DNA from 3 places in the Paenibacillus sp. FA6 genome. Region 3 is predicted to be linked to each of the others. Evidence: riboswitches for the same ligand, from Rfam matches in the RefSeq annotation. Region 3 holds a riboswitch; each other region holds the start of a gene.

Region 1 (10,775 bases), 2.4 Mb from region 3:
AATGGCTGTTAATACAGCGATCACGATTAACTCTCGCGCCTGTGGCTTTCTCTTCTCAAACACCATAGCGAAAGGAATCATCGTATACAGTACGATTAATAGGCTTATAAAGTAATATTTCCGATCATTTAATACGAACACTCCTATCATCATCGTAGTAGGAATGACTAGGAAGATAAGTACCGCTGCTAGCCATGTTCGACGACTCAAACGATTAACCACTAGCTGCTTCTCTGACATCGTTCAATCACATCCTCTATCGTTACTCCATCACGCCATATATGACGTACCATACGATTGGCAGCCGTCGTATAAAAGCTATTTCCTGAGAAAAATGGTTTCGTAGCATTCGAAGTAATGATACTTCCATCAAAGAACATCGCACAAACTTCTGCATACTTGGCACAAAACTCAATATCGTGCGAGACCATCACAATCGTAACCCCTTCAGATTGTAGCTTCTTCAGAAATGCGGCAAGCTTTTCCTTGAAGAACCCATCCAGTCCTTTGGTTGGCTCATCAAGTAGCAAGATCTTCGGCTCTAGTAAAAGAACCTTGGCCAACGCCGCTCGCTGCTGCTCTCCACCACTCAAGTCATATGGATGCATAGAGAGTAAATGTTCGAGTTCAGCAAACTTGACCACGGCATCAACTTTACCCGCTTTTTCTTCTGCAGTTAAATCCACATGTGATAACATTTCGTATAAATCTTGTTCTACTGTTTTTTTCACAAATAATGTTTGAGGATTTTGCGGAAGGATGCCTAGATTGTTCGTAAAAAGTTCTTTTGATTTCATTGAGGCCGGGTTTTTACCACCGATTAGAACTTTCCCTCTATATGGCTGGAGAATTCCGCTAATAAGAGATAGGGTCGATGTCTTCCCTGTTCCATTCCCACCAACGATACAATAGAACTGACCCTCCCTCACTTCAAACGACAAATCTTTGATAGTATCGGGTCCGCTCTTATCATATTTAAACCACACATCTTTGAACTTTATAGCAATAGGACTGGATACATCGGAAGTTTCCTTCGCATCAACCCATTGGGTCGCTGTTTTATTATGAAGGAAAGCATTCAGCCATTGCCGTCCCTCCTTCACTGTAATAGGACAGGACAAATCATTATCCACGCCAGCATAAATCTGCATCGGTGTCGGCATCGCACAGAACATAGGATGATTCATAGCACTTAATATTTCTCCAACGTGATGAGGTGAATCATCTGCGATGATCACTCCCGCTTCCATGACAATGAGACGATCAGAGATCGGCAATATATCCTCCAGACGATGCTCTGTCATAATAATGGTTGTCCCTAGATCCCGATTTATTTTTTTCACCGTTTCTAAAAAATCAGCAGCTGCAATCGGATCTAATTGAGACGTTGGCTCATCCAAAATTAAAACCGATGGATGCATCGCCATAATCGATGCCAAATTTAGAAGTTGTTTCTGACCTCCAGAAAGATCTGACACATTTTTGTGAAACCAGGTTTGGATTCCAAAAAAACTTGCCATTTCAGCTACGCGTAAACGAATGGTACTCTGATCATAACCTAAACTCTCCAGTCCGAATGCTAGCTCGTGCCATACCTTGTCTGTCACAATTTGATTGTCAGGATTTTGGAGTACAAATCCTATTTCTGCGGCCTGTGTGCGTTGGTCCAGATCCTCTATCGGTTGACCGTTGAACGATATACGTCCATTACGTTTGCCGTGTGGCGTAAGTATCGTTTTGAGATGCCTAAGTAATGTACTTTTCCCACAGCCTGACCTCCCGCATATCGTAATGAACTCTCCACTATTTATCGTAAGATTAATAGCGGAGAGGACCGCTGTTTCTTGTCCAGGATAACTAAAGCTTAGTTCTTCGATTGTATAAGTTTCCATTTCATTGCCTCCACCGCATTGATGATCACAGGTATCATGCATAGAACAGAATAGGCGATATATACAGCCACACTAAACGGCGTCATTGCTAACGCTTTAATGGAAGGAAAGAATCGTATCGTATTCTCACCCATTGCTGCGCCTATCAAGATCATTGTAATTAATCCCATCATGATGATGAGTACTACTGTATCCCGGCTATCAAACCGGAAGATAGAAAAGCTCGTGCGGTTTGGCAGTCCATAACCTCTTGATTTCATCGAATCAGCCGTTTCGATAGCATTTTCCAATGCCCAAGTGGTCATTATAGAGAGAATGGTAATCCCATTCCGAGCCCTCTCTAGTAATTTCCCCTGAGACACATCTCTGCCTATACATTTCTGAGCATTGGAGATCACCTTTATTTGTGTTATATACCTCGGTACGAATCGAAGAACCATTGAAAAGATCAATGATAATGCAGGTAGTATTTTCCCGAAAATATAAATAAACTTATCTGAAGTCATCACGACGTTATAACAAGAGAACCATATAATAACTGTCACAAACATACACGCTGCTGCCACTCCAAAAAGAATCGATTCAAGCGTAATGGGGTTCCCATTGTTTAGATAGAACAGAATCGTAATACCCGCATGATTAAAAACAGGATTCATAGCTGCCATGAACAATAGTAGCGGTAACATATATAGTAAATTAAATATCATAGCACGTTTTCCTTTTAACATAACGGAATAAACAACCGCGCTGATAAGGGCAATAACTTGAAAGATCGGATGCATAAACACCATACTAAACACCAACACCATGACGAAATAACCGAAATTAATAATCGGATGAAAGGTAGTAAAAGAATCTCTCATTACTGCCCGGCCCCCGTTACTACCGTATCTCCACCTATATCTCGACCTAAATCACATGTGTATACCCAGTCCACGATATCCCCGTCTTTGAGTACATAACGACTACTGCCGTAGTTGGGAAACCATCCATTGACCTTATACATCCAACCGCTCAATTCTCCACAGTCGAATTCATATAGATTGTTAATACCTTCAATATAATTACTGTTGTAGATCGGTGTCATCGAGAATTCCATATGAATTTTATTGTTCTTCATCTCTCTTAGTAACACATCAAACACGGACTCTCCCTCATAAAAGGTTACCGTTTGGGCTTTATAAATAATCCCGTCCGCTGGCAGTACTTCAAGCTTATCCTTATTAAATTGATCCATATTATTCAAGATCGTTTTTGCTGATACAGACAAGGTGATGGTTAATTCTTCACTTTTGTTTATCGTTGCATCCTGCCACTCCACAGGTTTAGGTTTCCCCTTCGGTATGGGATCGGTCAAATACTTGTCTTTTTTAGTTTCCTGATTATCTACTTTTGGTTTCGGAGTCACTGCAGGCTGTTTTGAGACGGCCTTTTCTGACTCTTCTACTTTACTTACTGGTTTGTCTGTCTCTACTGCTTTTTCTGTTTCTAGCGTAGTTTTCGTTTCCTCTTTTTCTATTTTTTCAGCTAATTTTTCTATTTCTGCTGGTGTATCTTCTGACTTAGGTAAGTCCTGTGAATCTTCTGTTTCTAGCTTCGTTGCGTTTCCATCCGATTCTATTGTTGTTATTGTATCCGCTGGACTATTAGCCTCTTCGTCTAGCTGGGACTCCATATTTTGAGGAGAAGCTACCTCGCTTATACCTCCAACCTCAGTCTCAGAGTTAACTTCAACAAGCTTCGTCGAGTTCTTCTGAACATCCCCACCCCAAAAGAATGCGATAGCCAGTACGCTTATGATCAATAAAGCTGTTAACCATCTTTTGTTATTCATTTGCTAATTCCCCACCTTAAATAACTAAGCAAGGGCACAATATCTACCCTTGCTTAGTTCTCCAAATGATTTGCTATTTAACATCTGTCATGTCATACAGACGTGTGTGTCCTTTTATAAATCGATCGTAGGCTACAAGTGCATACATAGCCTGATCTGTAGCCATAAGATCAACTTCTCCTGGTTTTGCACCACCATTATCTGTCCCACCTTGCTTAATGTGATAGAATCCTCCATCTACTGCAGCGAAGCTCAGTAAGGCATCCATAGGTGACTTTCCATTTTTAATAAATCTAGCGTCATTGTGTGGATCTATGCCAAGGCTAGTCAAAGCTACTATAACCTGAGCAACGCTCTCAGAGTTAGCGGATTCCCAACTTGCATAACCGCCATCCGCTTTCTGAGCTTTGGATAACCATACAACCCCTCGATCCACGGCAGCTTTCACATTTGGATTTGTTGAATAGTACGGCGTAAGACCTTGAATAGCCATTCCGGTAATATCTGGGTCTGGTTGAGAAGCGTTATTCCCTAATGCCCATCCACCTCCGCTAATCTCTCTTTTCACAATGAAATCAATCAGCATCTCTCTAGTTGTCTGTGTCTTTACACCTTTATCGATCGGTATTTCATAATGATTACTATCCAATGCGATAAGTGCAAAGATCGGTCCATTAATGCCTTGTTTGATTAAAGTATCAAAATCCGCGAGAGGTTCCCGTAAGTTATATCCCGCTACATTGTCAATTCCTTTGCCCATTGAAGTTAATGCCAAAATAACTCTATCGTATTCCGTATATTTTACACTGTGCAGTTTCCCTGACTTCTCTTTCAGTATCTTCTCAACATTGGCATAGTATTTAGCATAATAGGCATCTGGAACGTATACTTCCGAACGTGCTAACCCGAATACAGTCCAATCACCGCCAACACTAGCTATAACTGGATCAGTAATTGCCTTTTGCAAAAAGACTGCTGTTTCTTGAATCGTTTTCTTAACCTCTTTGTTCTCTACTTTACTTACATTTTCAACTTTCACGTCATTTTCAACGGTTACTTTATTTCTATTCTTATAATCGTAGGCCCGAGTAGCGATTACTGCTGCCATCTCTCTTGTGACTGAATCTTTAGGTTTAAATTGACCATCACTACCCAACATTAATTCAAGCGCGACAATCGTCTCTACATCTGTTCTAGCCCAAGCGGATACCTTATCGCTATCTTTCATGACAGTAGTAAGCTTGGTAGGTTGAATACCCAGCGCTCTTATGATCGTTGCTGCCATTTGCTCACGAGTTATTGTATCGTTCGGACTAAATTCATCATTAAAGCCCGTAATGAATCCTGCTTTATACGCAGCATTAACATAAGGATAGAACCAATCATCCGCAGCAACATCCTTAAAGTTAATGACCTTGTCCGTTTGAATATTAAGCCCTAGAACAGTAACCAACACTTTGGTGAACTCTGCTCTTGTAATGTTAGACTTCGGATTGAATTTACCATTGTTACCTTGGATAAATCCATTTTTCGTAGCTTCACCAATAGCCTTATACGCCCAAGACGAGATGGCATCAGCATCTGTATACATTTTTTTCAAATCAACATTATTTACCGAATCAACTTTGGTTGTTACATCAGCTTTACCTACAGTGTAGGAAACGAAAGTAGTGAAATGGTTTGTTTTTACAATTAAATCGTTACCGTTAACAAAAGCATAGGTTTTCTTATCATTTCCTTTTGTTTCCTGTAAGCCTATTTGTTCTGTTTCATAAATCTTAATAGGTGTAAATTTATTGGATTCAATAAACCCTAGATGCTGCCCTTTTCCACCCTTAAAGGTTAAGGTGAGCGGCTTATCAAATACAACCGAACTCGCTGTATTACCCATAATGAAGGCTTGGTTAATTTCAACAAACTTATCATTGCTGCTTAGACCGTCTTTGATTAACTCTTGAATTTTAGTATCATTCGGAGCCATTGTTGTAATCAGCTCTATGTTTGTATTTCCGCTTTTTAATTGGGTACCTTTCTCAATAACAAGTGAAATATCCCCTTTTGTAACTGTGATCATGGGTATATTGCTTATGACATCTTTTAGAGTAAGGAATACTTTTGATGTAACATCCGGGATGTTAATTGTGATATTAATTGTGTTTTTCAGTTCCTTCGCTATATTCAAGGTGTAATCCTTTTGAATATCCTTTGGAACATTGATGACAGGTGTTTTATCATCCGGATGAATGACGATTCCTTGACCCATCGATATAGAACCATCTGGAGTCTTCTCATACTTACTCAGGTCTTCTCCTAAGTCAGCACCTAGATCAGTAGTGTAACGCCATTGTAGCGTATCGCCATCACTTAGAGTATACTTACTTGCTCCATAGTTGGGGTACCAACCGTTGACATTATACATCCAGCCACTACCGCTACCGTGGTCAAATTCTCCATCACCAGCTATAGATTCTACATATACGCTCCCGTATTTTTCAGTCCATATATAATCGTAGCTGATACTTCTGCTATCAAGCATTCTTTTTAATACTGTCCATGCTGTATCACCAGATTGTATTTCCACACTTGTAGGTGTAACCACATAATCTTTGTTGATGGTTAGCTTATCGACTGAAAGCGTCACATATTGTTTGGGTTGAGGAACAGGAACGGTTCCACCGCCGGTATTCCCTCCATCACCGTCACCGCCAGGCGTTTCTATTACGCTGGAAGTATACGCTATGAAATCAGTAAAGTGGTTTGTTTTGACGATTAAGTCATTTCCACTGTCATAGGCGTACTCATTATTGCTACTATTTAGCCCTTCTGAATCACCAGCATATTTGTGAATCGCATGAATGGACCCACCTTGGATATAAGCAGCTTCCTTACCGCTCATCCCCGCAAAGGTTAACGTAATAAATTGGCTAAACTCTATCCTTGTATTGCCGCCCATGGAGAACGCTTGAATAATGTTATCCAGCTTCTCACCCTCAGGAACAATCCCGTTCACTTTATTTATTAATGCCGCATCAGTTTTATCTTTAGATGTCATTAATTCAAGTGCAGATGCATCACCACTTGTCACTTGTGAACCCTTCGGAATAACTAAGGATACATTCCCCTTCGTAGCCTTTAATTCAGGTAAACTGCTGTTCACAGGCAAATTAACACTAACCGTCGAATTCTTATCAGCTGGGATTTCTAATGTGATTTCTTTGTTGCTATCCTCTAGATGGATAGGAATGATATAATCTAGCTCATCTTCTGGAATGACAACTTCTGGTTGATCGCCAGATGGCAAGGTTACTTCTATTTCTTTTGGTGACTCTGGTACTTCTGGTACTTCTGGTACTTCATCAGTCATATCATAAAGACGGTTTTTACCATCTACAAATCGATCATAAGCAACAAGTGCATACGTACCTTGATCCGTAGCCATTCCATCTACTTGCCCTGATGCAATATGCTTAAAGCCACCTTCAGGTAAAGCAAAGGTAAGTAAAGCATCGATAGCTGACTTTCCATTTTTGATAAATCTTGAATCTGTATGTGGATCGATACCCAATCCGGTTAAAGCTACAACAACTTGTGCAGTACTTTCAGTGTTGCTACTACCCAAGCCCGCAAAATTACCCGTACTTGCATAACTACCATCGTCCTTTTGAGCTTGTGATAACCAAGTAATTGCCCGATCAACTGCAGCTCCTACATCCGTGTTCGTTGTATAATATGGCGTAAGTCCTTGTAGTGCCATTGCCGTTATATCGGGATCTGGGCCCCCACTGCCTAATGCCCATCCTGCTGCAGCATCAGTACCCTTCTTTATTTCTGCATTCAAAATATATTGTATGAGCATTTCTCTCGTTGTTTGAACGGTCACGCCTTGCACTTGTGGTACTTCGTAGTTCTTACTATCAAGTCCGATAAGAGCAAAGATAGGACCATTAATACCTTGTCTTAGAAGATAATTAAAATCAGCTAGAGATTTCTTTAAATCGTACCCACCGACATCACTTATATCTTTGCCAATGGAACCGAGTCCCAGTATTACTCTTGAATGTTCTGTACTTTTATTTTTATCAAGATGACCATTGTTGTTTTTATTTGAACTTAATTCAATTACTTTATTTACTACATTGCTATAGTAAGTTTCGTAATAGTTACTAGGCACAGGATAATTGGCTCTTGCTAGTGATAGAATCGACCACTCTCCGCTAATCGTTCCAAATGTCGGATTATCTACGGTTTGAACAAGAAAAGTAAGATTCTTATCTAACTGTTCCTTTATTACATCGGTGGATCTTACTTTGTTGAAGACTTCTTTGTAATGGACGACTAGAGTTTCCTCTGCCTTATTTCCTGCTCCGTCTATTGCAGTTATTATAACTATATTATCGCCAGCATCTAGAGAAACTTTGTATTCCTCATTTGAGGCTGATATGACAACGCCATTTAACCTAACCTCTGGCGTTATATCATGATATACATGGTCTGTGACCGTTACTTTAAAACCAAATTCCCTTTCTGTTACTTCCTCATTATTTACTAGTCCTTCTACTACAATAATTGGACTTTCTGTATCTTCCTCTTCCATATTCGTATGTACTTGTGGTACAGATTTTATTACATCCGCATATGACACAGTCAAACTAGTTGAAAACATGGACAAAAATACACTTACAACAAGTAACCAAGCTATGAATCTATTATTTCTCATTTGTACAAACTTCCTCTCATTCTCTTGCTCATAGTAAAAAACGTGATGACACCAACACAATAAAAAAACCCCTCAACATGACATAGTTAAGGGGTTTAATAGAGTAAACAGCTGATTAGCGTGCACTAAAAAACACCTTCCTATCCATCGTAGAGTTAAGGTATATCAAAACAGGCAGGTATTCTGGCTCAAGTATCATCATCCCTACAACCTTCCCAGTTTCCCAGTGGTTTCTTGCAAGGACTCCTCTATTACAGCGGCGGGACCGCGTGGGATTGTCACCCACTTCCCTTTTAACCAATTCATCGTTCAGTCTATCGAACGAAAACATCGGCACCTGTTTTTCTTATTTTATTATCTTGGTCATCATCATATCTAATATATCTTCTTTTGTCATGTTAATATTTTCTTGTCAATATCTCCCCATTTAATGGTAGTCTCCATGATCAGAGAAATAAGGACTCCCATGATGAATCCATTACTAATTATGGGTTGTACAACAGCAGGTAGATTAGCGAATAGCTTAACATCTATTGACATCAGACTTACCCCTATGAGAACTGGTGCTGCAACCCTATGAATAGTGATCGAATCAAATGTGTATCCCTTTAAACTTTTAAAAGAAGTTCCCAACAACTGAAGATAGGCAATAAATAGTACTGCGTTCCCCACTGAGATCGGGAGTGTTGCCAGCATTACCCCAAGGGACGGAATGATTCCTAGAATGATAATAAGTGCTCCTCCAATAAAGAATGGCTTTCGATGAAAGATTTGCGTACTTTCCAAAAATCCGATAGAAGAAGCAAACGGTGCGTAAGACACAAGCCCGAATAACGATGCTACCATACAATATGCACCTGTTAAGAAAAGGGAGTTTCGATATTGACTCGTTGAAGCCTTTTCATTTAATAGTTTAGAAGCTGCTTGAAGAGATGCGATCGTATTGCTCATATTAATAAAACAGCCTAAAAAAGTAATAGTGATAATCCCAAATTGTAAATTTGGACTGCCCAGTGGAAATATCGAAAAAACACCAACTTCGTTCCCACTTAGGGAGTTTGCAGTTGGAAAGAACATAGCATAAAGGCTCCATCCTACGACGATGCCGATTAATAATGAAAAGTTTCCTATGTTCTTACTTCCTTTAATTTTTAAGAGAGCTACAAAGATAGCAATTCCTAATGAAAACAATGTGATCGGCAAATCCAATGTCCCATCTTCATTCACTGTCAACATACCTTTAAAAAAAATAAAAGCGAGCTGAAACGTTAACAGTAACAAAAATACGTTCATCACCATTGGGCCGAATATCTTACGAATAAAAGGAATCGCATTACAGGCAGCCAATATCATAATTAGAGCCCCGGCAAGCAGCATTCCTGTAGCAATTCCCCCTCCGATTTCGACCAGACTAAGTCCAAGTGTAGGAGCAGATAAGCATAAGTTAAGAATTAAAGCCCACATGACACCGGAATGACCTTCCATCAAGGGAAACCGATGCCCAATTAAGCCCTGCAAAATACACGCGACACCTGTCACAATTAGCGAACTTCGTAGAATTGTAGCCACCTCATGGGGAGGTAAATCAAAAGCTAAACCGATTGAAATCGGCACAACGACAATGTTAGCAAAAATGAAAAACACCCATTGTATCGATGCAAATATCGTTACTCGAGAAGTAATTTCCTTCATACTCACCCTATCCTTTATATTAGTAAAATCTCTATTTCTGTTGATCTGATGATATCACAACAACAAAGTCAGCTAAGCTTAACAAATAGACCGCCCCTCGCAAGGTATGCAGTCTATGCTTTCTCGTATTATCGAAGCTTACCACTTAGAAGCTATGTATTGTGCATAATATCAGTAACTGCAAAATCCTTTTAACATTTCATTATAACCACATGCTCTTAAACTTGCAAAATGGAAATCTGTACAATCTAATTGGTCTTAATACAATCTGCCAAAAAAACCAAAGGCTGACCACCCATTTTTGTGGTTCCAGCCTTTGGTTCTGACTTGGTATTATATTAAATCAACCTTATCATTCCAATGTAACCTTAGGGCTTAAGGTAATTTCAAATACACGCTCCCAAATATAATCAGGATTTGCATACGCAAGTGATGCGCTAAAATATTCTGAAAATAACCACGTTGACCCGCTGATTTGGCGTACATTGCAAGCATTCGTCGAAGAGCCGATCCGGAAGGCACTTTTCCCTGCAAGGGTGTTTGTGTAAGTCTGCATCCGATCTCTCAGAAGGATAATCATATGGTTGTAGTCACTCGTCGAGTTGAAAAGACCCATATTTTGATCCGGATAAAGAACATT
Region 2 (10,775 bases), 670 kb from region 3:
GATGCTACATTATTCATGTTCAAGCAACCCGTTTCTCCCATATGAATCTCGTAACCTTCCATCGGGATAACGCCCGTTTTTGATTCCGTAACAAGGGCAAGGGGATGACCCATTGCTAGAGCACCTTGAACACGCACAGTCGTTTTTTCTTTCAGAAAGGTCGTCGTGACTGGAAGATAGCCGAGCCCTTTGGCACTTCGAGGTTCTCCACCCTCAACTGAAAAAGGATCGTGCAGTATCTCACCCAACATTTGATACCCTCCGCAGATGCCTACAAGTTGTTGCACTCCTGATTTCATAGCTTCTGCTATTCCATCTTCCAATCCCTGCAACCGAAGGTAGTCCAAATCCCCGATCGTGTCCTTCGTCCCCGGTAGAATGATAACATCAGGTGATCCCAACTCTGTAGCTGACTTCACATATCTAATGGAGACATCCTTCTCCTCTCGCAACGGATCAAAGTCCGTAAAGTTAGATATTCTCGGATATTGAATAACAGCGATATCGATCTCACGCTGCTCCGCTACCTTCTGACGCAATGTATCTAACACAACAGAATCCTCTGCTTCAATCTTAATCTCTTCAATAAATGGTAGGACACCTAGTACTGGAATACCCGTACGTTCGGTAAGCCAATCGAGCCCTGGTTCAAGTAAAGCAATATCACCGCGAAATTTATTAATAATGAACCCCTTCACTCTTTGCCGCTCGTGGGGTTCTAGTAGTTCTAACGTTCCAACGATAAATGCAAATACACCACCTCGATCAATATCTGCAATTAACAATACTGGAGCATCCGCCCAACCTGCTAAATTCATATTAACGATGTCGTTGCTCTTTAGATTAATTTCTGCTGGGCTTCCCGCGCCTTCCATCAATACGATATCATATTGTGCACGTAACCGATTCAACGCATCCATCACGGTATCTTTCGCCTTTGGCAAGAACAAACTCCGATAGTCTGATGCACTCATTTGTTGATAAGGTTCACCATGAACGACAATCTGTGAGAACATATCTTTCACCGGCTTAATGAGTATAGGATTCATATCCGTTGTAGCTTTAATACCACAAGCTTCAGCCTGAACTCCCTGTGCACGACCAATCTCTTTTCCATCCTCCGTGACATAAGAGTTCAGAGCCATATTTTGCGATTTATAGGGGGCTGTGCCGTATCCATCTTGTGTAAAAATACGACATAAAGCAGTGGTAATGACACTCTTGCCTACATCTGAGGCCGTCCCCTGCAACATCAGTACTTTTCCAAAAGAACCCTCACTCAGATTGTGAGATTCAGATTTCTCCATATTCATTCTTCCCCTCTCACATAACATTGTGTAACAGCACTAGCATCAGCAACGCCACAACTTCAAGAAATTCATTAAGAGCACCATAAGTATCCCCTGTTAATCCACCTAATGTAGCGTTCAGTCTTCTTGCCATCCACGTTCCTGCAACCCACGTTCCAAGAGGAATCGTAATGAGTCCAAACCATGCTGTAGTCCATGAATGGCTATTTATATGGACCATAGGTGCTATTGATGCTGCAGCTCCTGTTAACACAATCGTAATGAGTAATGTCGCCCATATTTGTCCTTTATCCAACCCATTCAATTGTCCGGCCAAGCCATCCTTCCCACGGGCCGCGGGCCATGAAGACATGGCATGAACCATGAACCAGCGACTCCAAATCAAAGGCAGGAGAAGAAGCCCTGAGTAATCAAGTCCGTCCACTAACAGTGAATAGATTAATGAGAGCTTAAGCATTAGAAGCAATACACACGCTATCACACCCATAGCTCCCACACGGCTATCCTTCATAATGTCCAGCATTTGCTCACGAGAACGATAACTTAAAATTCCATCCGCCGTGTCCATCCAACCGTCCAAATGAAGTCCGCCTGTAAGCCCAACCCATAATATTAGGGTTAGCACTGCTGCAGGTAAAGGCGGCAGTAAATAGACAAACCCTGCCGCTCCTGCCCACACGACCAACCCAATAACAGCACCTACGAGCGGGTAGAACTTCACACTTTGGCGAAAAAGCGTCGGTGAATAATCAAGATTAGCTTTAACAGGAAAGCGTGATAGAAATTGAAAAGCGGCCGCAGCCGCTTGTCCCCATTTGATCATAGTTTATACTCCCTGCTCTTCAGCTCAATAGGAATCCCTGCCGTAACCAGAAACACTTGAGCACAGTTTCTGGATATCGCCTGATTCATGATCCCTGCTAAATCGCGATATATTCTTCCTAATGGATATTCCGGTACAATCCCATTCCCAACTTCATTAGTTACCATGATCAATTGTCCTGGATACAATTGCACCTCGTCTACCAATTGTAGAATTTCAGCTTTTACTTGCTCAAACATATCCGTCTTTCCCTCAACTGACAGAAGAATATTAGATAACCATAGTGTGAGACAGTCCACCAGGATGGTAGGTGCAGAATCTTCTTCACCAAGACTGTTCTCACGCCAAGCGCTCAGAAGCTTAACGAGCTGAAATGGTTCTTCCACAGTACGCCATCGATAGTTAGCTTCATCTCTCTGTAGCTTATGAAGAGCAATTCGCTCCTTCATCTCATCATCGAAGGCTTGAGCGGTGGCCACATATACTGCCTCTTGTGAAATGGACATGCATAACTTCTCAGCAAAGCTACTTTTTCCACTTCGTGCCCCACCTGTGACAAGTGTGATCATGTCGTCTGTTCCTTCGATTCACCGGAAACGCCCGCACTTTCGAATGTTGCCATTTCGTTAACAATACGGCACGCTGCATCTACAAGATGTAGACATAGTACGCCACCTGTACCTTCACCAATACGGAGGTCTAATTCCAATACAGGACGAAGACCCAACTCTTGTAACAAGAGACGATGTCCCTGTTCATGAGAAGCATGTGACACAATCATGTAATTAGCGGCTGCTGGACAGATTGCTTTGGCGAGTAATGCTGCCACACTAGAAATAAAGCCATCTATAATAACGGGACAACCATTTACGGCTGAGCCAAGAATGACACCCACTAATCCACCAATTTCAAGACCGCCCACCTTAGCTAGAACATCAATGGGATCAAGCGGATCTGGGGCATTCACTTTCAACGCCTGTTCAACAACACTAATCTTATGCTCTAAACGGGAATCATCAATGCCAGTCCCTCTTCCAACGGCATCCCTAACACTAATTGTCGATAGTGCGCAGATCACTGCCGAGCTTGCCGTCGTATTTCCAATACCCATCTCGCCAGTTATAAATAATTGAACGCCACGTTTGACAGCATCTTCGACGACATTGACTCCAACAAGGATGGACTGTATTGCTTCCTCATAAGTCATGGCAGAACCTTGTGCCATATTCGCCGTACCGTAGCGTATTTTGCGCGATAGTAGATTAGGATGGGACAACTCACTATTCACTCCGATATCTACGCATACGACTTCCGCACCCGCTTGTCGAGCAAGTACGTTAACAGCTGCACCGCCCGCAAGGAAATTCTGAATCATCTGAGGAGTCACTTCTTGTGGGAAGGCACTCACACCTTCTTCACATACCCCATGATCCCCCGCCATAATAATGACTTCTCTACGATCAAAAGATGGCTTTACAACTCCTGTGATACCAGCAAGTTGTATCGCCATAGTCTCCAATTTACCCAGACTTCCAGGTGGAACCGTCAGATTACTTATATGTAATTTCGCGGCCTGTATCGCATCCTGATTAAGACCACGAATCTCCCCGATACGTTCCATAATGTCCAAACTCACTCATCATCACTCCTTCTAATAACATCATCCATTCAATAACGGGATAGAAGGATCTGCGGGACACCGCTAACTGGATGCTGGACAACCGCTGGATCCACTTCGTAGACCCTGCGGATGTTATCCTTCGTTAACATTTCTTCCGGCGTCCCTATTCCGACTACTTCCCCTTCTTGTAACACTAACAGTTTATCACAGAATTGAGCTGCCAAATTCAAATCATGGAGTACCGCAATAACCGTAATCCCTGTCTCTTTGCGCCAGGTAGAAACCATTTCCATGAACTGAAGCTGATAGTAAATATCCAAATATGTTGTCGGTTCATCTAGCAATAAAATACGTGGCTCCTGTGCCATCACTTTACCCAATGCGACACGTTGCCTTTGTCCACCACTGAGTTCATCCAATGGGCGATCACTTAGATCAATCAGTTGTAATCTGGACATGATGTCATCAATAATGGTTGCAGAATTATTACCCCGATCTCGTCCGAGCCAGTCTTGAAATGGGTATCTACCCATTTCTATAATATCTCGAACCGGATAATGAATCGCAGGAAGACCATCTTGCTGGAGTACGGCTAACATCTGAGATAGCTCCCGTCGACTATAGTCCGAGACATGACGTCCCTGAATCATAAGTTCCCCGCTACTGACCTTATCGACTCCAGATATTAGTTGGAGAAGTGTTGATTTACCACTCCCATTAGGACCGATGATGCCCCACCACTCACCTTCTCGTATCGACCAATCTACATCTCGAAGTGCGGAGAATTCACCATATTTTTTGGATACCTTTGTCACCTCGATCATATCATACCTCCGTTCCTCTGCTTCTTATTACGGTACAGCAAATAAGCAAAGAACGGCGCACCTATGAATGCTGTAACAACTCCAAGCGGAATTTCCGTAGGAGCAAGAAGTGAACGCGCAACGGTATCACACCACATGGTGAAGATCGCGCCCCCAAGTGCTGATAATGGAACGATAAGTCGATAATCAGGTCCGGTAATCAATCTAATGATATGAGGAATAACGAGTCCTACAAATCCAATCACACCGGATACGGATACAGCCGCTGCTGTAAGCAAGGTGGATATGATCAATGTTCTCAGCTTAAGTCGCTCCACATGAAGACCCATATGCGCAGCCTGACGTTCGCCAAGTGCCATTAAATTCAAAGAACGTGCACTACCCCAAATAACAACAAATCCAACCAATACGTATGGCAACAGCATAAGTGTATATGACCATCCGCGGAAACTAAGTCCCCCCATCGTCCAGAACATGATCTCATTAATCGTCTGCTTCGACATCACAGTTAAGAAGGATACGATTGCACCTAGAAATGATTGCATAACAACACCGGATAAGATCAGACTATTTGTGGGGATCTTACCTCCATCGCGTGCTAAAGATAGGACTCCCCAAAGAGTCAATATGCCAGTTAAGAAAGCAACCAAAGGAAGAGTCCAAGCACCTACAAGTGAATACTGCATTCCGAAAAAAATAATAACAGCCGCACCAACAGAAGACCCAGAAGATACTCCAAGCGTAAATGGGTCAGCTAGGGGATTACGCAATACTCCCTGAAATCCAGAACCAGCAACTGCAAGTGCCGCGCCAACCAGCATACCTAGTATAATTCTAGGCAATCGCACCTTAAGCAGTATCTGTTCATATGCAGGACTCCATGTTGGAGTGATCGCATCACCAGCCCAAGGTAATCGGTGCAATAGAATCCCTATAATATCCTTGATAGGGAGCTCCACAGCCCCCATTCCAAGGCAGAGCAGGAAGCTCACGATAAGCAAGATTACCCCAAGTCCTCCATACCCAGCCAGTTTTTTACTCATGGCTTCATAAGTTCAGGATAAATAGCATTTGCAATGACTTTAAGACCTTCTGTCACCCGTGGACCCGGACGGCTAAGCAGGTTATCATCTAATGCATGAATAGCATCATTCTTAACCGCTGTAATTTTATTCCAGCCACTGCGAGCTTTAATAATCTGGTCTAATGTTTCCTTTGTATTCTCATCAATGACATTCTTGGAGTACAGAATGACATCAGGATTATCATTAATGATTTTCTCTTCACTGATTTCATTCCAACCCACCATATCTCCGGCAACGTTAACTCCGCCAGCTAGGGTGATTAACTCGTCCATAAACTCTCCACTACCTACCGTCCAGCCTAGGGAAAACTCAATATATACTTTCTTTTTCTGATCAGGAGTAAGTGATTTAACCGCTTCTGTCACTTCATCTCGCTCTTGTTTCATTTTTTCTGTAACGATCTTCGCTTCTGCTTGATGATCTGTAATCTGACCATACAATTCAATATTTGCAATGACATCATCCACCGATTTCGGATCTGTCTTGAAGATCGTAATTCCTAGACCACGCAGCTTCTCAGTAGCTTCTACACTCATAGAAATACCTGTAAGGACAAGATCTGGTTGTGCCGCAATAATCGCTTCCTCGTTTGGATTGTACAGACCACCCATTTTGGGCTTCGTTGTCACAGCTTCTGGATAATCATCATAATCAGATACTCCAACAACTTGATCATCTAATCCTAGCGCGAACAAGGCTTCCGTCTCGGCTGGGGAAATAGATACAATCTGCTTCGGAGCCTCTGTAAATGTAAATGTTTCACCTGTCGCATCCGCTACGGTTAGTGGATATTCCGTTCTCAATTCATTTGCCTGTTCTACGGGTGGAGTGACTTGTTCTGTAGGTGTTGGTGCTTGCCCTGTTACTTGCTTCGGTTCATTGTTACTTCCACAAGCCGCAAGTGATAGTACGAGTATGAGCGCTAAAGCCCCTGTGGTCCAATTCTTCCAAATTTGTTTCATTATTATTTCTCTCCTCTATCTTCTTATTCCATCATGTGCGAGATGCTTTCCTTGTTATTTCAATGAATCCCCTTTTCGAAAGGATATACGCATAGCAAAAACCCTGATCCTCTATTTCTAGAAAGAACCAGGGATTACGTCTGTACAGGCATCATATGTTACTACTATAGATGCCGTATGTTATGTACCTAAAATAAATCACAGGCACTTCCACAAGCCAAACGTAACCCTTTCCTCGAAGGATCGTCGTACTTCTCATAAGGCAGGTCTCCTGACTCACAGGTTAGCTAACATTCCTGATTCACAGTGGCGGGACCGTGCCGGATTCACACCGGCTTCCCCTTTAACTAGAGTTAAAAGCAATTATTTCAGCTTCTACATTCCTAGACCTTATAAGGTTATTATATTCATTTAAGCACAGTTCTTGCTTCTCTATTCAAAATTATAGATCAAAAAGAGATACCTTACAAACCAATTGTTAACAAGACCTTATAGTTCGAGTTCAAAAAGTCGGATTTTTGAACATCCTCTAAATATTGGGTCATTTTAAGCGTCCTACCCATTGCCCCTCATACATCGTAAGCTTCAACGATAACAAGCTTCCCGGATCAACGGTGAAATCCCAGAACATCAAGTCAGGAATCGTCATCGTGGCGAGTTGTCTGATGACCCCACCATGTGTAACAAGCAGTATAGAACGCATAGGGTTGTCGTTATCTTCTTCTTTCATAATACACACCAAACTGTCCATAAAGTCCACCAGTCTCTGCTGAAAACATCCCCAAGATTCTCCTCCTGGCGGAGTCACCGTTTGAGGATTGTCCAGCCATTCTCTATACATATCAGAATGCTTTAACTGATCGTAGGTCTGCCCCTCCCAATCTCCGAAATCCATCTCTCGCAAACGTTTATCAAAAGCCACCTGATCAGCTGAAGTAGGATATATCAAATCTAACGTTTCCCTACATCTCTTCAGATCACTGCAGAATACCTTTTGGAACACCCTTTCTTTAAGGGCTTCTTTCACTGACAAAAGCTCCAACTGTGACTCTTCGAGTATTCCTATATCCGTATGTCCCAAATAACGTTTGTCCCTGTTCCACTGCGTTCTGCCATGCCGAATACATACCAATTCTAACTCCATAATGTTCCACCCCAACCCCATATAGCAATAATACATAACACGAGGAATAACAGCGATGCGACTAGCATCAACCGTATGGTTGACTTAATATCCCCCTTAGCCATTGGACGTAAGAACTCACCCATATAGGCGCGAAAAGATACATCACCGTGATACGTATTCTCACCCCCGAGCCGGATACCTAGAGCTCCAGCTACAGCTGATTCAGGAAATCCACTATTAGGACTCGGATGGAGACGGGCGTCATGTCTTATGGTGCGATATGACCTTTTATAATCAAGACGCATAAGCCAACTACTAACGACCAATAGTACCCCTGTTATTCGAGCTGGAATGAAATTAGCGGCATCATCCAATCGGGCCGAAGCCCATCCTAAGTTGATATATTTATCATTCTTGTAACCAACCATGGAATCTAATGTATTCACAGCACGATAAGCCATCGCCAGTGGGGCTCCTCCAATAAGTGCATAGAACAACGGTGACACAATGGCATCAACAATATTCTCTGCGACGGTCTCGACTGTTCCGCGAACAATCTCAGGCTCTTCCAAATGGTCTGTGTCACGTCCAACAATCATGCCAAGTGCTTGCCTCGCAGCAGGTAGATCCCCTCGGTCAAGGTGGTTATACACCTCCATACCCGCATCCTTAAGTCCTTTCGTAGCAATCGTCGTAGCAATTAATACGATTTCAGCTCCCACTGCAAGCCACGGATGAATCATATAAAGGCCTCTCAACAATGCCCACGTTATAAGCAGCGAACCGCCCACTATCATGATTGGGAGTAGAATTCCGGCTTTTTTCAAATTCTCCGGATGAGAGACATGATTACGAATCATCTTCTCTATCCGTTTGATACTATTACCCATACCGATCACAGGGTGGGGTAGCCAACGTGGATCTCCAATGATCAAATCTAATATGTAAGCAGCCCATAGAATGAATATGGCCCATCCCATCATGACGGCTTCACTCCTGCAGCCCGCAGGCTCTCTTGTACCGCGCCATAAACCACTCTTCCAATAGCAGCTCCCAGATCAGTGGCCGTTCCACAGTAGCGATGTTCTATAGAATAGGAAGAGGATTGGCTGACACCTAGCACAATAGCATCCGTCGTAGTTCCCGTAGCGACCAACCCATTCTCGGCGTCCCGAATACCCAGATCCCCTAGTGCTGCTGTCTTCGCTTCCACAGCTGTCATGATAGCATTCACCATCGCTGCTTGCGTCAACTTCGCGTCAATCATGAGCATAATATTGATCGTTCCGGGTTGATAGACTGGGAACGTAGTGCGTTCAGATCCAGCACGTGCACCGTTCGATACTCCCGCTGTTGTACAACAGAACAAGGATGCGTCTTTGCCGTTCTCTTCCAGAACTGCAGCATGTTCCAACCGAACAGCCGTCAACAATCCTGCAGTCGTTTCCTGAGGATAACCCCAATTCTGAAACAATTCCGCGACATCTTTTTCTGGATTAGCACAGTTATAGAACCGATCTACATAGATATTAGCTATTCGATCGATCTTCCCTATACCTCCCCCATATATTGCACTACTAAGACTATCCACAGGGCTTGGGCAATGGAGTAACAAATGGCGCTCTTGTCGGGTAAGGGTTAGACCGGGCCAGAGCGTAGATTGATACACGTTGTTTTCATCATTTACAAAAGGTGTTGTCATCATTATTCTCCTATTCTTATATCACTATCTCCATCACATTCTGTATCTCCGCTAGAAATAACCGATTAGCTTTCGAGTCTTTGACAGCGATTCGAATATGCCCTTCTTCCAGCCCAGCATACATCGCACAACTACGAATTAATATCCCCCGCAGGCCAAGTTCACGCTGCATATCTATCGCACGCCATGGATTAGGAAGCTCTACCAACAAGAAATTTGCTTCTCCTGGACTCACTTTACATCCTAACTGTGTAAGTGCTTCGACAAGCACTAATCGCTCAGTAGCTATCAGTTCCATCGTACTACGCTCGAATTCTTCATCGCTATCCAATGCTGCTTCGCCCGCTAACAACGCTAGTCCATTCACGCTCCACGTCACCTGCTTGCTCTTCATAGATCTGACGATATCCGGATGTGCCAATGTATAGCCTAACCTCAAACCTGGAATCGCATAGAACTTCGTCATTGATCGCACAAGCAATGTACGAGGATAACGATTAAGATCCGACAACAAAGACGCCTGTTGTTGCTTCGGAATGAAATCTATGAAGGCTTCATCTACGACCAGATAGGTGTTGAATTGCTCAGCTATCTCAGCTAACATCCTCAGATCCCCAAGCGTATATTGCACACCATTCGGGTTGTTAGGTTGACCAATGAATAGCAGATCCACTTGCTGTATCAATTGTCCTATGTCTTCCATCGTTGCTTTCCAATCTTTATCCTGTCTTCCCCGTACCGAATATACTTCCGCATTAAATTGTTCCGATAATTGCCGATACTCAGAGAAACACGGTTCGATAATACCAACCTTCTGTGGCTGAAGTCCGAGCAGAATAAGTGACATACATTCAGCTGCACCATTCCCAACACAGATGTTGTCTTCGTCAACACTCAGCTTACGCCCAAGAATAGTTTTGAATTTCCTATGACCGGGGTCAGGATAACGGATAATAGATGATAACGCTCCCTCCAATTGCTTCAGTACTTGTTGAGGCGGCCCCAACGGATTGATGTTGGCACTGAAGTCGAGGAATGCACCTTCATCTTTTCCATAAGCCTTCGCGGCACTTTCTAAATCTCCTCCATGACCATAACGTTCTAGCATCCTTATTACCCCTCTGTCTTTAATTTACCATTGATAGCTCCATTATTGCTTAGGCTCTTCCTTTGCGTCAATTCAACCTTCCTTTGTTTCTAATCCACTTATAGTTTACAATTATAGAGGTTGTTCAAAAAGACATCTTTTGATCACGAAGTATAGCAAGAGGCGTATTCGACATCGAATATTGAATTCAGCCGGTCCTTCCGGTGCTCACGTA
Region 3 (10,775 bases):
CTACTAACCACTTGTCTTCGCCTGTGATCTCAAACGTCTGGTCCTGTCCTGTTGGGAAGAAACCTGTCTTTGTAAGTGCTTCGGGCCGAACCATCACTGGAACGTCCATCGCTGTGAATCCATATGACGTAAGTAGGTCCAATGCCAAACGCTGAACGGCTAGATGTAAATATAGCCCTGCACCTTTGAGGAAATAATTTCGGCTACCTGCAGTCTTCACACCCCGTGGAATATCAATAAGATCATGGAGTTCCCCTAGTTGAACGTGATCTAGTGTCTGAAAGGCAAACGCTGGCACTGTCCCGACTTGTCTGATCTCCACATTGTCGCTATCATCTCTACCGACAGGTGTGTCAGGAGAGACAACGTTAGGCACTAACGTCATCAGTTCTTCACATTGTTGAGTGGCATGAGTCAATTCAGATTCAATAACGGTCAACTGTTTGTTGATTCCTTTTACTTGTTCTTTAAGAGGTTCAGAATCTTGTTGCATTCCTTGTTGCATGGCCGTAGCGACGGCTTGAGTCAGTCGGTTACGATGGGCTCTTAAATCTTCAGTCTGCTTCAATAGATCGCGTCTCTTCTGATCCCAGTTCAGTAAATCGGTGACCGAAAGTTCTATTCTCTTCTGTTCAGCTGTTCGTTGTACCAAGTCCGGATTGTCCCGGATAAATCGGATGTCTAACATGTCTCACGAGCTCCTTTGTCTGAAAAATACACAAAAACGCCCTCATCCTTTGGGACGAGGAGCGTCTGCTCGCGGTGCCACCCAACTTGATCGAATCTGTCTATGACAGTATTCGATCCTCTTCGGTTCCGCGGTAACGGACGGATGCCGGCTAACTTAGGGAGAGGAAATACTTACTCCGGTCGCCAACGCCTCACAGTTGGATGCTGATCAAAGGCGTAATGTCACTGTTCAATTCTTTGTGAATTAGTATAGCGTATCCGAGGAATAAGCGCAATATGCTTTCTGTCATTTAGACCACAATTGATATTTCTTTTGTCTAAAGAAGGAAACCAAATCCATTTTCATACGTTATTGTAAGAGAGGAGGGATTTATTGTGAAGAAAAAGACCAAAGTGATGACGAAGGCAATCATCGCGGGTTCAGTGATACTAACCTGTTCTCTATTATTAATGGCTTCAGGCTGTTCATCAGAAAGTGATGAGGCGGCTGCGATAAAGGTAGGTAAGAGTTTAAAAATGATGCAATACCAGGTCCAAGTTGCTGATATCGAAACGGAGATAGAGGATATATCGAAGGAACAAGAGGCAAAATTGAAGGTACAAGAAGCATACAAGCCATTCTTAACGGAAAAGGGATATATAGCATTTGTAGCCAACAGACAAAGTGGGATAGCTTCACAGTATGCACGTAAGAATAAACTAAATACGCAGGTAAAGAAAATTAAATTTGAAAATATGGAACAAGACAATATGGAAAAGGATACATTCTCTTTTCGCTACAGCATAGACATTGAACTAAGCCCCTCAGAACTGACCTCGTCTCGAGGCCATAGTGTAGTCACCAAAACAGGACATATGACGATCGTGAAAGAGGATAACGAATGGAAAGTACTTAAAGATCTTGACAATGGCTTCTTGGCGGATGAATAACAAGATATATTTATGTATGTGAAAAAAAAGGGGAGGTGGCTTGTAGGCCACTTCCCTTTTCGTTGTATTTAATTGATCATACTTATTACAGATCGTCAAACCCGTTATCGTCGCCCACTTTACCGTAGTTACGAGATTTCGCTTCGAAGAAATCTGTCTTCGTTGAATTCAACGCATCATCGGAGAAAGGCTTAATCCAAGGCATACAGTTCACATCTACACCTTCATAAGCTTTATCCATACCCATTAAAGTAAGACGTTTATTCGCTGTATATTTAATATAATTCTCAAGCTCGTTGAGATCGATACCAGGAATATTACTTAGAGTATAATGCGCCCAATTTGTCTCTAATTGAACAGCCTTATCAATAGTTTTGTACACATAAGCGATGTTTTCTTTCGTGTTAAGCTCTGGGAAGTCAAGAAGAAGCTGCTTAAACACCTCAGCAAAGAAATAACAGTGCTGATTCTCATCACGTTGAATATAAGAGATCATTTGGCTAGTACCCATCATTTTCTGATCGCGAGCCAAGTTATAGAAGAAAGCAAACGTACTATAGAAGAAAATTCCCTCTAAAATCAAATCAGCTACCATAGCGTGGAAGAACGTTTGTGGAGACTGCTCATCCCGGAAGGTTTGATAAATATCTGAAATAAAGCGATTGCGTTCCAGAAGGACTGGATCATGCTTCCAATATTCAAATATTTCCTTCTGTTCCTGATCGGAGACAATAGAAGAAAGTACATACGAATACGATTGATTATGCACAACTTCTTGTTGACCAATAATAGCCGAGATGGCTTCTAATGAAGAATCTGTGAAATATCTCTTAACATCCCCTACAAACATCGTCTGCATGGAATCCAACACAGCAAGAAGTGAAATGTTAATTTTGAAGATGCGTTGCTCTTCAGGATCCAATCTTGCAAATTGTTGTGCATCCTTGGACATAGGAATTTCATCTGCAATCCAGTGATTTAACAATAGGACCTTATATAATTTATACATATGAGGCATACGAATATCGTTCCAGTTCAGAATACCTGAGCATTCGCCCTCGATAATCCGTGTAGATTGGTTTGGTGCCTCAGTATTGAAAATTTGTTGCAATTTCATAATTGTATTACTCCTTTTATAAAAAAATACTTTTATTAATGCACTCCCGCATTTGCGGAGCAAACAGGAAGTTAATTCTGGTTTGTTCTATGCACTCCCGCATTTGCGGAGCAAACAGGACATGTAGCTCGCGAAGTAAGAGCTACTTCACTTCACTCGTAGTGAAGCGGGTCCCCCGTAACGCATTCGCGAAGCGAACAGGGGGGGACGATAAGCGCTCCTAGCACGAAACGATCCTCACACATAAGAGCCCAATCCCCTCACTCCGCCAAAGAGTTTCGGGTGTCCAGAGGGCAGAGCCCTTGGGGCCCTCCCTTGGAAGGGAGGGTTTGGGAGGGATCGAAAGTGGTTTGGAAGGCTTCGAAACTTAGGAACTGCAGCTCTCACATTCATCAATCGTCAACGCCCGGCTACGTACATAGTAAGTTGTTTTCATACCGGAACTCCAAGCATGAAGATGCAGCGATAAGAAATCAGTCGCTTTAATATCAGGGCGAACATACAGATTGAAGCTTTGGCCTTGATCTACATGACGCTGACGGGCAGCGGCCATATTGATGGACCAATGTTGATCTATATTAAACGCTGTTTTATAGAACCAGATCGTCTTATCAGATAGATCCGGTGCTGGGTTAGCAATCTTATAAGTCGTTTTCTCTTCATAAGAAAGCAATTCATACAATGGATCGATGCTGGCTGTGGAGCCGGCGATAATGGAAGTGGAACCATTAGGTGCAATGGCGAACATCCAAGCGTTCCGTACGCCGTTCTGTTGTACATCTTGTTGCAATTCCTGCCACTGTGAAGTCGTTACATATTGACCTTCATGTTGACCATCTGTGTAGCCACGTTGTGTAAAGTATTGACCACTTTCCCAATCAGAGCCCTTAAATTTCGGATAATGACCCTTTTCCTTGGAAAGTTCCATACTAGAACGAACGAGCAGGTAGTTGATTTTCTCATAAAGATTATCGTTATATGTGACGGCCTCATCGGATTCCCAGCGAATACCTTCGAGAGCTAGTAAGTGATGAAGTCCGAAGGTTCCTAAGCCGATGGCGCGATATTGACTATTGGTATATTGAGCTTGAAGCACTTCAATATTATTAATATCGATGACATTATCAAGCATCCGTACTTGAATGGGAACGAGACGATCCAATACACCGGCTGGAACAGCACGAGCCAAGTGAATGGAGTTCAAGTTACAAACGACGAAATCACCAGGAATTTTCGAGATGATAATTCTCGTTTGTCCGTCCTTAGTAACGAGTTCTTCTTTTTCCACAACCGTTGCCGATTGATTCTGCATAATTTCCGTACATAGGTTGGAGGAATACACCATACCATGTGCACTATTCGGGTTAGCCCGGTTTACCGTATCACGGTAGAACATATATGGCGTACCTGTTTCTAGCTGCGACTTCATAACACGCTTCATAATATCGATCGCCGGAACGGTAATACGGGACAATAATGGATGATCAATCGCTTCGGCATATTTATCACTGAAGGAACCTTGACCAAGGGTTTCGTCATAGAAATCTTCAAGTCCAAGTGGACGACCGTTGCTATCTTTCCAGCCCATGACCTTCTTGACTTCATGAGGACAGAATAGATTCCACATTCCGCGATTCTCCACAGCGCTCATGAATAGGTCGGGAATACAAATTCCGTGGAATACGTCATGTGCTCTCATACGCTCATCACCATTATTTAATTTGAGGTCAAGAAACGCGAGAATATCCTTATGGAACACATCGATATAGACTGCGATGGCACCTTTACGAGTACCTAATTGGTCTACGCTGACGGCGGTATTGTTGAGCTGACGGATCCAAGGAATGACACCTGAGCTCGTGTTCTTATGTCCGCGAATATCTGATCCACGTGCTCTTACCTTGCCGAGGTAGACACCAATTCCACCGCCCATTTTACTAAGACGGGCCGTATCGGTGTTAGAGTCGAAGATGCCTTCCAAAGAATCATCAACGGTGTCGATGAAGCAACTTGAGAGCTGTCCGGCAACCTTTTTACCAGCGTTAGACATCGTAGGGGTAGCAGCAGTCATATATAAATTGCTCATAGCCCAATAGGATTCCTTCACAAGCTCCATGCGTCTCTCAGCGGGTTCTTTATGCATAAGGAACATGGCAATGACCATGTAACGTTCCTGTGGAAGCTCCATGATATGTCCATCGAAATCTGTCGTAAGGTAGCGTTCTGTAAGAGTTAAGAGACCAATGTAATCGAATAAAAGATCACGTTTATAATCTATGAGCTCACCGAGTTCTTCGATCTGTTCTTTCGTATAGTATTCAAGTAATTCTTCTCTGTATATACCTTTGTGTATCAAATCCGTGATCAATGGGTAAAGGGCGCCATAAGGCTCATCGGCATACGATTTATAACGGCGGTGATGAGCAGCTTTTTTATATAAAGTAGTTAGTAGAGAACGAGCTGCGGCAAACTTCCAGTTAGGCTCCTCTTTCGTAACTAATTCTAAGGCAGACATTGTAAAGGCATTGCTAACATCTTCTCCTGTGACTTCATCTCGACGGAGCTTGGCTAATACACCGCGGATCAATTGATCCTTATTAAGCATGTCCAATCCTTCAAGAAGGCGATCAGTATAGATGGAGAGACGCTTCTCATCAAAAGCGAGCTGGCGGTTATTCGGTTTTACTACGGAATGTGGCATGAATGTCTTCCTTTCAACATGAGTATTTCAATTTTTGATAATTAAATTTGCAACATTATAGCATCGTTGAAATCTAAACTTGCTTGAATGTCTATAATACGCTGATTTGAACTCCCGCGAAAGGGGAGACTGGTATTCTTTAAAGATTGTACAAAAGGACCATCGATGACGACTTGGCATTTCTGGAGCAGATGGTATTCCGCTGAGTGAACGGAAGCAATGAGATCCTCATATATATAGCCGGTATAGATCCATACGGAGAAGTTAGGAAGAGTTGCCCGAACCTTATCAATGAAATCAGCTGCCTCATCTGCTGAGAAGAAAGGATCCCCCCCAGCTAGCGTCAACCCTTCAAGTAGGGGGTTATTAGCCATTTCAGTAATGATCTCTTGTTGACGTTGTTCCGTAAAAGGTTCTCCGTAGTTGAAGTTCCACGTTGCTGGATTGAAACAACCGGGGCATCGGTGACGACAACCACTAAGAAAGATGACGGCCCGCAGGCCATCACCTTCATTAATGGATTCAGGATAGTAGCCACAAATATTCATCTGTGTTTGACCCGATCGCGTACCTCGGCTTGCTTGGCCGCATTAAAGCGAGTCTGGTAATCACCCGTTAGGTAACCGGTCACTCGACGCAGGCGATACATGGGCACGTCGATTTCCTTTGTTCCACAGTGTGGGCAGGTATCCCCGATAATGCCTTCGTAATGGCAAGCGCTACAACGATCAATAGGATGGTTAATGCTGAAATAGCCAATATTTTGTGATAATGCAAACTGAACTATTTTGAGAAAAGCAGTCTGGTTACTACGCACATTTCCATCTAATTCAATATAAGAGATAGCTCCTGCATTGCACAATTCATGAAAAGGGGCTTCAAGTGAAATCTTCCGCGCAGCTGGCAGGTTATAATACACCGGTACGTGAAAAGAATTAGTGTAGTATTCGCGGTCCGTTACGCCTGGAATGGACCCGAATACTTCTCGATCTTTTTTCGTGAACTTGCCTGACAGACCTTCAGCTGGTGTAGCCATCAACGTGATGTTAAGATCATGTTCTTCACTCTTCAGATCACAGTAGCGACGCATGGAGGAGATGAGTTCCAAGGCTTTGGTATATACTACATCACTTTCAGCGTGATGTTTACCATACATAGCCTTCATGCATTCACCCAGACCGATGAAACCTATGGACAGGCTACCGTGCTTCAAGCATTCTTCTACGGAGTCGTCAGGACCTAGCAGTTCTCCGCCTTCCCAGACCCCTTCACGCATCATAAAGTCCGAGGCTTTGGCAGGTTGGCGAGATTGGATTTTGTAACGGTGTAATAGTCCATCAAGTGCGATATCTAGGAAATGATAGAGATCTTGTTGGAATCCATCCTCATTAGGCTTGATATTGCCATTAACTACACCGTGTTTGATACCCAACTTAACAAGATTAATCGTATTGAAGGATAAGTTACCTTTACCAGACAAACGGTTGCGACCATGTCGATCGGCAAGCACACGAGTACGGCAACCCATCGTAGCGAATTCAGTATTGGGATCTGCTGGATCATAATACTGTAGGTTGAAGGGAGCATCTATGTTGGCGAAATTAGGATACAATCGTTTCGTTGAGCATTCAACCGCCTTCAAGAAAAGATCATAGTTAGGATCCCCTGGCGACTGATTGATACTACGTTTGCATTTGAAGATTTGAATGGGGAATACAGGTGTTTCGCCACATCCAAGCCCGTTCATGGTTGCGCTAAGTAAACTATCAATGATCATTTGACCTTCAAGTGAGGTGCATGTCCCATAATTGATGCTGGTGAATGGAATCTGACCTCCAGCGCGGCTGGACATCGTATTTAGGTTATGGATTAAGCTCTCAGCAGCTTGAAGGCATTCTGACCTAGTTTCTTGCATAGCAAAAGAATAAGAACGTGGATGAGAGTTGGGTAACGATAGGTTACCTAGATGGATGTTACACTCTTCGACCACAGAAGTCTCATTAAAGTAGTGTACCCCTTTTTGAAAATGTTTCGCAAATGACTTGGCGACATATGGAGCTAAATCATGATCCAGTTTGCTCCCGGAAACGCCGCCGTATTGAGAATTTTGCTGACATTGAAATATTATCGCAACTAAGGCCATCGCAGTTGAAATGGATTGTGGTGTGCGAACACTGCCACTTCCTGTACTGAAGCCCCGAGATAGAAGTTTGTCGAATGGAATGAAGATACAATTCGTGCTACCTACCGCGTATTGATCAAGATCATGTACATATAAATCATTATGATCCACGGCAGCCATGAGTTGTTTGGGGATTATGTAATATCTTGCGTACCATTTAGCATATTCACTGCCGAATTTCCCTATTTTCCCTGAAAAGCTTTCCCCATTCAGATTGGCATTCTCACGTAGCATTTCTACATTTAGACTCTCTGTAATATCGTGGCCAAAACCTGATACCTCATGTAGCATCTTTTCTTCCAAGGAGAAGCTACTTCTAGATTCCATAAGTACCATTATTATATTCCACCCTTCCTATTTCACCGTAGGATTTATTGTGTATGTCGAACAGGCAGGTCTCCTGACTTCCCAAGCAAACGGATTCGTGCTCCATATATAGATGGAGTTCGTTTATTCGGCAACTAGCGCCTTCCCATAAGCTTGTGCTCACAGTGGCAATGGCTGTGCCTATTCGACTGCAATATGCAGCTCGATTCTTGGGTTACAGTGGCGGGACCGTGATGGAATTGCACCATACTTCCCTTTTAAGATCCGGATTTGATGTACGAGCCGAATCACCTGTTTTCACTATATTTAGTGGCGCTATATAAATCTAACTCAATATATGGTGTTTGTAAACAAGTATTAATGAAAGATTCTCATGAAAAAATCATGAAAACCCTGCCAAGCCTTCTATGACTTGCGTTTGCGAGAAAGAATAAAATATTTGTGTTATATTTTGCGAAAAGAATGTGAAATGGTTACAATAGATCAAGAAATGTAAGAGGAGGAAATAAACATGGCGATTGCAGAAGTGACAGTCATTCCGATAGGAACGCAAACAACAAGTCTAAGTGCTTATGTTGCGGATATGCAGCGAGTTCTGAAAGATCAGCAGGGAATAACGTATCAATTAACATCGATGAGTACCATCATTGAAGGGCCTCTTGAATTAGTATGGAGTGCTATTGCCGCATTGCATGAATCTCCATTTCTATCGGGGGCAGAGAGAGTCTCTACGTCTGTTAAACTGGATGATCGTCGGGATAAGGCATCCTCTAGTGCACAGAAAATACAGTCGGTTCAAGAAAAATTAAAGTAATCTCAAATCTGCCAAAGAGTGACCATTGTTTTTTGGTAGATTAGAGTTGAAATAATGGTTTTCTGAAGGAAAGATGCTATTTATGCTGGTGTAGCTCAGGGGTGAGCAACACATTCGTAATGCGTAGGCCGGGGGTTCAATTCCCTTCACCAGCATCCTGCAAGACCTTATGTGGCGCGGATTCTCATATTTGAGAATCCGCGCTTCTTTTGCTAGATTAGAAAGTATAATTTTTTTCGTGGAACTTATTGTGTTGAAGTTAATTCGAAAAAGATCGAAACCGGAGGAAAAAGAGGGAAGTCTAACCCCTACTCCAAGAGAAGAAAGATGCATTCCGCCCCTGATAATAACTCTTGTACCAAAGACGCCGACAGGCGTTTTTCTTAATTTAAAACATATTTTTTAAGAGTTTAGTTATAAGCCGTTTCGAATCTTGTTTCTTACCATTTAATAATAGAAGAATATAAAAGAAATTCTTCAAAAAGAATGGGGTGAAGAAGTTGGATGATAAAGATGTAAGAGTGCTTATGATTTTGGATGCCTTTGACATAGGTGGAACAGAGACGCATGTTCTTTCTCTTACAAAAGAATTATTAAAACAAGGAGTATCAGTTTTTGTAGCAGGGGACGCAGGGCCTTTGGAAAATAAATTTAGAATGCTGTCATGTGAAGTCTATAATTATAAAAAAAATAAGGAAGAATTTGTTGAATGGACACGAACCAAAGGAATAAACTTGATCCACGCTCATTTGGAGAGTAGTGCCAGATATGCGGTACAATTATCTCAAAAGTTAAATATTCCGATGATTTATACGATTCACGGAACTTACTACGATAACTCGATATTGCACGAGGCAATCAATAAATGCTCAATTAAACCTACTTTTATTAGTGTCAGTATACCTGTTCAGAAATGGTTGGGAAATAAAGGTATCTATTCGATCCATGTCCCAAATGGGATTGATATGAATGAATTTGCTGTAAAGAAATCAGATCTCAAGGAAAAATTAAATATCCCTGAAAAATCTAGAGTTTTACTGTACGCCAGCAGACTGGAAGATGAGAAATATGAGATATGCAAGCTGTTGTTAAAGGCATGTGAAAATAAATTGCTTAAAGAGTTTCCAGACATGCATCTTCTTATTGCCGGTGACGGTATGAAGACCGAAAAAATAAAAACGCGTATTAACGAAACAATCAAATCAAATCGCATCCAGTATATAGGGAATCGATTGGATATGCCTGATTTGTATTCAATAAGTAATTATGTTGTGGGAACTGGAAGAGTTGCTTTGGAAGCCATATTTTGTGAGCGACCAGTAATAGCTATCGGTGCAGCTGGAACCTTCGGATTGGTAACATTAGATAATTTTGATAAGGCAATGCAGTATTACTTTTGTGATCATAAAATGCTTCTTCCCTTGAACCAAGCTAATATTACAAACGCTGTGAAAGATGCATTGCTCTTGGAAAACCCGAATTTACTTGGTAGCAAAGGGCTGAGACAACAGGCCGAACAAATCTTTGAAATTTCCGTTGTATCCAATGATATATGCAAAATATACAAGAAGAGCATACGAAAGGAGGAGGGCTATGACTTACAATAAGTTAATGATTGTTGCACATCCGGATGATGAAACTATTTTTGGCGGAGCTCAGCTGATACAAGAAAAGGGGTGGAAGGTCATTTGTGTGACAAACGGTGACAACAAGGTAAGATGCAAGGAATTCAAGAAAGTAATGAAAAAGGTAGATGCAGAGTATGAAATATGGAAGTACGAGGACAAATGGGGCGGTGATTTTGACCAGTCTCGTTTAAAGTCAGATTTGGAAGAGGTGTTAGCAAGGCAACCATTCGACAAAGTTGTAACTCATAACCTAGAGGGAGAATATGGTCACACGCAGCATCAAGTTTTATCGAAACTAGTTCATGAATTAATAGAGAAAGATATTTATGTGTTTCATACTTCAGATATAAAATTAGATGACGATATATTAGCGAAGAAAAGAGAAA

What was found. Region 3 has a riboswitch for cobalamin ahead of ACP8HI_RS19580 (anaerobic ribonucleoside triphosphate reductase). Riboswitches for the same ligand answer to the same signal wherever they lie in the genome.
Region 1: another riboswitch for cobalamin. It lies ahead of ACP8HI_RS02970 (S-layer homology domain-containing protein); the one in region 3 lies ahead of ACP8HI_RS19580 (anaerobic ribonucleoside triphosphate reductase).
Region 2: another riboswitch for cobalamin. It lies ahead of ACP8HI_RS16850 (ABC transporter substrate-binding protein); the one in region 3 lies ahead of ACP8HI_RS19580 (anaerobic ribonucleoside triphosphate reductase).

The regions. Positions count from the first base shown of each region.
Region 1 is NZ_CP188820.1:648,945-659,719, reverse strand. It holds gene ACP8HI_RS02990 (ECF transporter S component) at 1-240, opposite strand, end outside; gene ACP8HI_RS02985 (ABC transporter ATP-binding protein) at 222-1,892, opposite strand; gene ACP8HI_RS02980 (energy-coupling factor transporter transmembrane component T) at 1,865-2,755, opposite strand; gene ACP8HI_RS02975 (DUF4430 domain-containing protein) at 2,755-3,726, opposite strand; gene ACP8HI_RS02970 (S-layer homology domain-containing protein) at 3,800-8,443, opposite strand; cobalamin riboswitch at 8,600-8,799, opposite strand; gene ACP8HI_RS02965 (uracil/xanthine transporter) at 8,837-10,135, opposite strand; gene ACP8HI_RS02960 (DUF4127 family protein) at 10,488-10,775, opposite strand, start outside.
Region 2 is NZ_CP188820.1:3,588,005-3,598,779, forward strand. It holds gene ACP8HI_RS16820 (cobyric acid synthase) at 1-1,307, opposite strand, end outside; gene cobS (adenosylcobinamide-GDP ribazoletransferase) at 1,324-2,133, opposite strand; gene cobU (bifunctional adenosylcobinamide kinase/adenosylcobinamide-phosphate guanylyltransferase) at 2,130-2,702, opposite strand; gene cobT (nicotinate-nucleotide--dimethylbenzimidazole phosphoribosyltransferase) at 2,699-3,754, opposite strand; gene ACP8HI_RS16840 (ABC transporter ATP-binding protein) at 3,802-4,578, opposite strand; gene ACP8HI_RS16845 (FecCD family ABC transporter permease) at 4,575-5,621, opposite strand; gene ACP8HI_RS16850 (ABC transporter substrate-binding protein) at 5,618-6,625, opposite strand; cobalamin riboswitch at 6,870-7,033, opposite strand; gene ACP8HI_RS16855 (histidine phosphatase family protein) at 7,167-7,769, opposite strand; gene cbiB (adenosylcobinamide-phosphate synthase CbiB) at 7,760-8,734, opposite strand; gene ACP8HI_RS16865 (adenosylcobinamide amidohydrolase) at 8,731-9,456, opposite strand; gene cobD (threonine-phosphate decarboxylase CobD) at 9,470-10,561, opposite strand.
Region 3 is NZ_CP188820.1:4,259,122-4,269,896, reverse strand. It holds gene serS (serine--tRNA ligase) at 1-688, opposite strand, end outside; gene ACP8HI_RS19600 (hypothetical protein) at 1,066-1,620, shown strand; gene ACP8HI_RS19595 (ribonucleotide-diphosphate reductase subunit beta) at 1,706-2,737, opposite strand; gene ACP8HI_RS19590 (ribonucleoside-diphosphate reductase subunit alpha) at 3,105-5,438, opposite strand; gene nrdG (anaerobic ribonucleoside-triphosphate reductase activating protein) at 5,480-5,986, opposite strand; gene ACP8HI_RS19580 (anaerobic ribonucleoside triphosphate reductase) at 5,983-7,947, opposite strand; cobalamin riboswitch at 7,994-8,257, opposite strand; gene ACP8HI_RS19575 (MTH1187 family thiamine-binding protein) at 8,459-8,761, shown strand; tRNA gene ACP8HI_RS19570 (tRNA-Thr) at 8,846-8,916, shown strand; gene ACP8HI_RS19565 (glycosyltransferase) at 9,262-10,368, shown strand; gene ACP8HI_RS19560 (PIG-L deacetylase family protein) at 10,355-10,775, shown strand, end outside.